DNA from 2 places in the Exiguobacterium sp. UBA3491 genome. Region 2 is predicted to be linked to the other one. Evidence: riboswitches for the same ligand, from Rfam matches in the RefSeq annotation. Region 2 holds a riboswitch; the other holds the start of a gene.
What was found. A riboswitch is a leader RNA that binds a small molecule or an ion and turns the genes downstream of it on or off. The one in region 2 is predicted to bind lysine.
Positions count from the first base shown of each region.

Region 1: it holds a riboswitch for lysine, as region 2 does, so the genes downstream of both, B4F99_RS06180 (Na+/H+ antiporter NhaC family protein) here and B4F99_RS12110 (aspartate kinase) in region 2, are expected to answer to the same signal.

Region 1 is NZ_DFQK01000017.1:78,729-83,163, forward strand. Features, by position in the region: gene htpG (molecular chaperone HtpG) at 1-449, shown strand, start outside; gene B4F99_RS06180 (Na+/H+ antiporter NhaC family protein) at 515-2,098, opposite strand; lysine riboswitch at 2,210-2,388, opposite strand; gene B4F99_RS06185 (hypothetical protein) at 2,481-3,218, opposite strand; gene B4F99_RS06190 (heme oxygenase) at 3,343-3,663, opposite strand; gene B4F99_RS06195 (methyltransferase) at 3,752-4,411, shown strand; gene B4F99_RS06200 (ABC transporter ATP-binding protein) at 4,424-4,435, shown strand, end outside.
Region 2 is NZ_DFQK01000031.1:20,831-25,265, forward strand. Features, by position in the region: gene B4F99_RS12100 (argininosuccinate synthase) at 1-796, shown strand, start outside; gene argH (argininosuccinate lyase) at 793-2,163, shown strand; lysine riboswitch at 2,234-2,411, shown strand; gene B4F99_RS12110 (aspartate kinase) at 2,524-3,723, shown strand; gene B4F99_RS12115 (aspartate-semialdehyde dehydrogenase) at 3,737-4,435, shown strand, end outside.

The DNA.
Region 1 (4,435 bases), on a different contig from region 2:
AGATGCTCGTGACGTACAACGAGAAGACGTTCAAGTCGGTCACGAGTAGCGATTTAGGGATTGAAGCGGAGGAAGCGGAGACGACGGACGCACAAGCAGAGATGTTCCAAGCCATGCAGGAAGTGCTAAGTGGGCAAGTCAAGGAAGTCAAAGCCTCAACACGTCTAAAATCGCATCCTGTCTGCTTTGCGACGGACGGCGCTGTCTCGATCGAGATGGAGAAAATTCTGAAGGCGATGCCGAATAATGAAGGGGTAGAAGCGGTCAAGATTCTTGAATTGAATCCGTCACACGCAGTGTTCGAGTCTCTTGAAACGGCGTATCAAAACGATCGTTCAAAATTCGAGCGCTATACAAAACTAATGTATCAACAAGCATTGCTTGTCGAAGGACTCCCACTCGAGGATCCAGTAGCGTTCGCGAATGATGTGTGTTTATTGATGGTGTGAAACGAATAGATATAAAAAAGGCATTGGATGCGCGCATCCAATGCCTTTTTTCGTAAAGTGTTTCATCAATCCGTTTGTAAATCCGAAGCGGTTTCGCCTTTTTTCGAGAGAACGTTCAAGACGACGACGAAGAGTACGAATGTGACAAGAGCTCCGATGAAACCGAAGACCGAAGACTCCGTGAAACCGATGACTAAATAACCGACTGCCGCAGTGACGGCACCGACTAGCGCATACGGTAATTGTGTCGTAACGTGATCGATATGATGGGATCCAGCCCCTGTCGAACTGAGGATCGTCGTATCGGAAATCGGTGAACAATGGTCACCGAAGACAGATCCAGCAAGAACAGCAGCAAGCGTCGGTAACAAGAGTGAAGCATCGACAGCCATGACGAGATCCGCACCGATGGGCAACATGATCCCGAATGTGCCCCAACTTGTTCCTGTCGAGAATGCCATCAAGCCGGCAATCAAGAATAATAAGAACGGCAAGTACGAAGCAGAAATCGAGTTGCTGATGAAGCTTGCGAGATAATCGCCTGTTTTCATATCACCGATAACAGCGATGATCGTCCAAGCAAATAACAGAATCACGACTGCTGGCCACATCGAACGCATACCAGCAACGATGCTTGCACGGTAATCGCGGCCCGGAATTTTCCGTCCGATCAGCATCAGGAAAGCAACGATTAAACTGATGACGACACCTGCGACGAGTGACCGTGTGACGTCTGTTGCCTCAAATGCTCCAATTAAAGTAAACGGGCGATTGTCGGCTGCAAGTGCCTGAGCACCTGTTCCGAGCAACGCACTGATCGTAGCAATGACGAGAACGACGATCGGAACGACGAGATCCCGGACTTTTCCGTTCGTATGTTCGTTGACCTCTTTTGCCATCCCCATCGGTGTTCCTTTTGACGCATCAAAAAGTTCACCATTCGCGGCACGGCGTTCATGCTGTTTCATCGGTCCGACAGAGACGCCAGAGTAAGCGATGTAAAGTGTTAAAAGTAACGCGAAAATCGCATAGAAGTTCATTGGAACGATCATCATGAAAGCACTAAACGCTGAGTAATCCGTAATCGAGTGCGTCGTTAAGATACCGGCGATGATGGAGATGATGAATGCGCCCCAACTCGAAAGCGGACTGATGACACAAACAGGCGCAGCTGTTGAGTCAATTAAATAGGCAAGCTTCGCACGTGAGACACCACGGCGATCCGTTAACGGACGACTGACGTTGCCGACAGCGAGACTGTTGAAGTAATCATCGATGAAAATCAAGATACCGAGTCCGAAGGCAACTAAGCGTGCACCACGCGCTGTCTTGACGTGAGTAGAAGCCCATTCACCGAAGGCACGAGCGCCACCTGATGTCTGAATGAGCGTGGAAAGGACGCCGAGCAATAACAAGAAGACAAGCAATAAGACGTTCCACTCGTTCAAGGCACCGTCTGCCCAAAAGAGACTGAAGATGTTCTTGCCGAGATAGGTTACCGTATCGATCGGGTTAAAACGGTGGAGTAACAGGGCACCGACGAGAATGCCGACACCTAACGAAAGAACGACCTTTCGGGTAAAGATGGCTAATAAGATAGCTAGTAAAGCAGGTACAAGGGCAATAATGGAATCTGAATAGTTGACCATGAAAAATATCCTCCTCTTTAATAAATAGCTTAAAGATGAGACCCCGCGGCACAAAAAAAGCAAGGGCACCGGCAACAAAGCCGACACCCTCGCTGGATGCGTCTTTCTTAGCCGAATTGGAGCGCTCCATACAATTGTTATGTATGGCAATCGATCGGGTGTTTCCCGAATCGACCAACGACGATATGCTCGACACATACTGTCATTTCGGCGATGTCACCTTTCCTGTAGTCGTCTTCGTTGTCATCCTCGGACCAAGTACTGATTGAAATCGCGCCTCTACCTCATCGATAGAATAGTCATATTCTGTTCTTATGGACACTTTATCATGTATTTCAGAAGCGATTCAACCATATATTCTGATAATTTAAGATAAAGTTGTTTATTCAGCAAAATGTTGAATGAGCTGTTTCATCAAATAGGCTTGGTTTTCCTCGAATTGTTTTTTTCGATGACCGTTCGCGCCAGATGGGTGGGGGAATCCGGAAAGAAGCTGATGCTGTTCGATTCGTCCATCATGAATCAATCCACGGACTTGCGTCTCGACGACCCGACCGAGTGGAATTAATAACGCTGTTTTTTGTAACTGATTGATCTCAGCGACGAAGTGTTCTTCCGCGTAGTGCCTCAATAAAGGGCTACGATTGATCTTCGGTTGATGACCCGAGTAATTTTTTTCGCGATAAAAGACGGGTTGCTTTAACAGTGACGTCGGATGTAACAATTCCTGGTGTTGATGAAATAAGCTAGCCGTCGTCTCGATTCCGAGCAATGCTGGAAGTTCAAGTGTATCGAGCATCTGGACGAGGTTACGTCGCATCGTTCCGGCAAAGCTTGCTGTATATTTGACGAGGCGTGCCGTCTCTTCTAATGAAACACCATGGTGAAGGGCATCTGTCGCTTCTTCGAAAGCGATTCGCATCTGTTCAAAACCTGGTGTGATCCCGATGATGACGACTTTTGCTTCAGTATTGACGTATTCGCCAATCGGAGAGTAATAGACGGTCAGCTCGTTCTCCTGTTGCAATAAAAAATCGTCCGTCCATAATTCATCACGTCGTAACGTACGATCGTCAGGTAAGCTACGAATGGCTTGTTCAAATATAGTTAATGAATTCATGAAGGACCCTCTCTCTCTGTAATGGCACTATGATAACAAATAATACCATTTGTGACAATTCGACCCTTTCACTATTTGTATATAGGTATATAAAAAAGGACTCGATACGAGTCCTTTTCGAGCATCATGTGCGTTCTTTGACCGAAGCGACTTCATATGTCAGAATCTCGCTGCCGAGCATTGGCGATTCTCCTGCCTCACTACTCGCAGGTCGACTATGTGACGCTTTGAAATCGTCACTTTCCCGCCACGCTTGAAAACTCTTCATATCTTCCCAGTACATGTTGACGTTCATTTCATCGTGTTCTTCGATGTTTTGCGTCAATAAGACCTCAACACGGATGAATCCGTCCATCGTATCAAGTCCACTTGGACGCGTAAAACGAGGAGCGAGAGCTGCAGCCATCCCCTTTTTGACTTTAATCCGGTTCGTAACGACGATCATCATAAAATCCCCTTTCAAAAAACGAGTAACGTACTTCTTCAGTATAGTACGATGAGGGAAAGAATGCCGGAAAGAAGGAACAAAAGAGATGAATGAACAGGAATATGATCAACGATTACGAATTGAGACCATTGAGATGCAAGACCTTTATGGTGTGTTTAGTCACTACAATCGCTATGAACCGACGCCTTATGCGGCACTCGGCGAATTATGCGAAACCTATCCGTTTCAAAAAGAGGATACTGTCATCGATTTCGGGTGTGGGAAAGGGCGTTTAAACTTTTACTTACATGACCGATTCGACTGTTCCGTCATCGGAATCGAGATGAATGGACAATTTTACGAGGACGCACTTCGGAATATGGCGAACTACCAAAGGCGAAGGAAGCGGCGTTCCGGAAGTTTGCGATTCGAACAGACGTATGCCGAGCAGTATACCATTCCGGATGAGGCGAATAAGTTTTATTTCTTTAATCCATTCTCTTCACAAATTTTCATGAAAGTGATCGATCACATTTTAAGTTCGGTCGAACGTTCCCCGCGTTCGGTTGATCTCATCTTGTATTACCCGACCGATGAATACCGGGAGTACCTGGAGCGCCATACCGTATTCGAGCAAATCGATGAGATTCGATTACGAGACCTCTATGAAAAAAATCATGACGAGAGGTTCGTCATCTATCGCTTTGATCCGAACAAACTGCTTCAAAACGGGTATAAATACAGTGAGGAAAGAAATAAAAAATAGGGAGGTCGGATGATGATCCGTTTG
Region 2 (4,435 bases):
CGAAGTCATCGCACCGGTTCGGGAATGGAAATGGTCACGGGAAGAAGAGATCGCCTACGCGAAAGAAAACAATGTGCCGATCCCGATCAACCTCGATAGCCCATACTCGATCGACATGAACCTTTGGGGACGGAGTAATGAATGTGGCGTCCTAGAAAATCCATGGACAGAACCACCACAAGACGCATTCGCGTTGACGGTAGCACCAGAAGACGCTCCGGATCAGGCAGAAGAAGTCATTATCGGCTTTGAAGCAGGTGTTCCAGTTTCCATTAACGGGACGACGTATCCATTAGCGAAACTGATTACGGAACTGAATATCATCGCTGGAGCACATGGGGTCGGACGGATCGACCACGTCGAGAACCGTCTCGTCGGTATCAAATCGCGGGAAGTCTATGAGTGCCCAGGCGCAACTGTTTTACTCAAAGCTCACGCTGCACTCGAGACGATTACATTGACGAAGGACGTCGCGCATTTCAAACCATTACTCAGCAAACAATATGCAGAAACGATCTACAACGGTCTCTTCCATGCGCCATTGACAAAAGGCTTGAAAGCTTTCTTGACGGCGACACAACAGGACGTCACAGGAGAAGTTCGCGTTAAACTGTTCAAAGGAAATGCAACTGTCACAGGTCGTCAGTCGGCTGTCTCGCTTTATGATGAGAAACTTGCGACGTACACGAAAGAAGATGCATTCGATCATGAAGCAGCAAAAGGCTTCATCAAATTACACGGTCTTGCCGTTTCAACGCATGCGAGTGTACATCGTCAGGCGGGTGTAACGAAATGACCAAACTCTGGGGTGGACGTTTTACGGAAAGTGCTTCCGCTCAAGCGGAAGCCTTCGGAGCATCAATCACGTTCGATCAAAAATTAGCAAGCGTTGATTTGAAAGGCAGTCTCGCACATGCACAGATGTTATTTGAACAAGGGATTCTCGCTCAAGATGAGTGGACACAAATCCAGCAAGGATTAAAGCAACTCGAAGCGACGTTAAAGGACCATTCCTACACATTAGCGGACGAAGACATTCATATGAATCTTGAGCGTTTGTTGACGGAACAGATCGGTCCAGTTGCAGGGAAACTGCATACGGCACGGAGCCGAAACGATCAAGTCGCAACCGATTTACATCTATGGCTGGAGCAGCATGTCGAAGCGTTGACGACGGCATTGCGCGAGCTCCAATCGGTCATCACGGAACAAGCTGAGCAACATATCGAGACGGTTATGCCGGGGTATACGCATTTGCAACGGGCACAACCAATCTCGCTTGCGCATCACTTGCTCGCTTATTTCTGGATGTTCGAACGCGATGTCGAACGATTGACGGATAATCAAAAACGGATCCGAAAATCACCACTCGGAGCGGGGGCGCTCGCGGGGACCACGTTCCCGATCGACCGTTTCCGTTCTGCCGAGTTGCTCGGTTTTGAGTCGGTTTATCCGAACAGTCTCGATGCTGTCTCCGATCGCGACTTCGTCATCGAATACCTCGGGATCGCCTCGACCGTCATGATGCATCTCTCGCGTTTTTGTGAGGAAATCATCATCTGGGCGTCGCAAGAATTCAGCTTCATCGAGTTATCCGATGCCTTCTCGACAGGCTCGAGCATGATGCCACAAAAGAAAAATCCTGATTTCGCTGAGTTGATTCGTGGAAAAACGGGGCGCGTCTACGGCAACCTGATGGGCTTCTTGACGACGATGAAGGCATTACCACTCGCTTACAATAAAGACATGCAAGAGGATAAGGAAGGAGTCTTCGATACAGCAGATACCGTTCTCAAGTCCGTTCAAATCTTCACCGGAATGATTGAATCCGCGACGTTTAAGACCGAAGCGCTCAAGAAGGCGACAATGCAAGACTTCTCGAATGCAACGGAACTCGCCGACTACCTTGTGACGAAAGGCATACCATTCCGCGAAGCACACGAAATCGTCGGGAAAGCCGTCCTCTACTGTGTGCAAAACGGTTGTTTCCTGAAGGACTTGAGTCTCGAAACGTATCAAAGGTTCCATCCAGACATCACAGAAGACGTTTATCCGCTCCTCGATCCGGTTCAAGCAGTGGCACGCCGGACAAGCTACGGCGGTACAGGGTTTGCTGCCGTGTCGAAGCAACTCGAACTCGCGAAGCAGCATCTTGCGACTTGACGGATTTTGAAAAAAATTAGTCAAATAACTGGATTTAACAAAAGATGTCTGCTATAACTGTAACTAACAACCGACAGATAGAGGCGCGGATGACATGAGTAGCATCATTCTTGAAGGCAAGCATGCTGAATGATGTGAAAGGGGAAGTCCGCCGAAGTGAACGAGAAGATGCTTCTTCTCATTTGCTGGTACAACGGTTAAGATCCGTTGTACTGCCGAAACCGATGTTTCGGAGCGCTATCTTACGTAAAAGAACGAATGACTTTGTCTTCGTTTGTCCGATCGTGATAACGACGGGCCGTAGGAACGCTCCTACCGGCCCGTCGTTTTTTTCTGTATCGGGACAAAGGAGATAGGATTGTGACAACTGTACTTAAATTTGGTGGAAGCTCGGTTGCGACTGTCGAACAGATTCAGTCTATTGCGAATTATTTGAAGAGTCGCGCAGCCGAAGGTGAAAAACTCGTCGTCGTCGTTTCGGCGATGGGCAAGATGACAGATTCTTTGATCGCTCAGGCGCAAGCCATCACGGATCGCCCTGAGCGGCGAGAACTCGATCGTCTGCTTGCCATCGGAGAAGAACAGACGATTTCATTACTCAGCATCGCTCTCAACTCACTTGGCGTCAAAGCGTTATCGCAAACGGGCGCGCAAGCAGGGATCAGCACGATGGGTGTGCATACGAAAAGTAAGATCAAACAGATCGATGGAGATCTATTACGACAAAAACTCGAAACGTACGATGTTGTCATCGTCGCCGGATTCCAAGGTGTCAACGAACTCGGTGATGTGACGACGCTCGGACGGGGTGGATCGGATACAACGGCTGTTGCCCTTGCGGCAGTCCTTGATAAACGGTGTGAAATCTACACGGATGTCGACGGTGTCTATACGGCTGATCCACGAATCCATGCCACTGCTCAACCGATTCCGCACATCTCATATGATGAGATGATGGAGATGAGCGCCCTCGGGTCGAAGGTCATGGAAATGCGGAGTGTCGAACTAGGAAAAAAATACGGCGTACACATCTTCGTCGGGAAAACACTTGAATCGAAAAGGGGAACATGGATCATGGAAGCGACGGAAACAATGGAACAAAAAGCGGTCACGAGTGTCAGTGTGACGAAGAACGTCTTGACGGTATCAATCAAACACGTACCGCAAACGAACGCAGCAGTAGCCGATATCTTCGAACTCTTATCGAACCGCCACGTCAACATCGACATGATCAGTCAAACGACGTTTGACAGTGACATCTTCCTATCGTTCTCCTGTCCACTCGACGAGGAAGAGTTCCTCGATGAAGCATTGAAAGACATCATGGATCGCTTCACGACAGTCAAGGTCGACCGCCACGATCAGCACGCGAAGTTATCTGTCGTCGGAATCGGGATGCGGGATGCAACAGGTGTTGCCTCAAAGTTGTTCGCGATCTTCCGAGCGGAGAATATCCCGTTCTATCAAGTCACGACATCAGAAATCAGCATCTCGTACACGATTGCACAAGCAGACATTGAACGGACGGTTGCAGCGATTGCAAACGCGTTCGAGTTATAAGGAGGAAAACAGCATGTATCATGTAGCCGTCATCGGAGCAACCGGCGCCGTCGGTCAAAAAATGTTACAAGTACTCGCAGAACTGGACTTCCCGGTCAGCCGCCTGTCCGCTTACGCTTCTGCTCGTTCAGCAGGGAACACGGTGCAGTTCAAGGGAGAAGATATTACGATCCAAGCGCTGACGCCAAACATCACGGAAGACGGGATCGATGTCGCGTTGTTCGCAGCAGGCGGAACGATCAGTGAGCAATATGCCCCATTACTAGCTGAAAACGGAACACTCGTCGTTGATAATTCAAGTGCCTTCCGGATGCAGGAGACGATTCCACTCGTCGTGCCAGAAGTCAATCCGCAAGCAATTCAAGCGACAGACCGCTTAATTGCGAATCCGAACTGTTCGACGATTCAATCCGTCGTCGCTTTAGCACCGCTCCAGTCACTGGGATTCGAACGGATCAACTATACGACGTATCAGGCCGTATCCGGTTCCGGTCAAAAAGGAATCGAGGATCTGGCACGCGGGGCACGCGGAGAAGAACCCGTCAATTATCCGCATCCGATTCACGATAACATCTTGCCGCATATCGATGTGTTCCTTGAGAACGGTTATACGAAAGAAGAGCAGAAGATGATTGATGAAACACGGAAAATCTTCAATCTTCCAGCATTGCCTGTCAGTGCGACATGTGTCCGGGTTCCAGTCACGAACTCT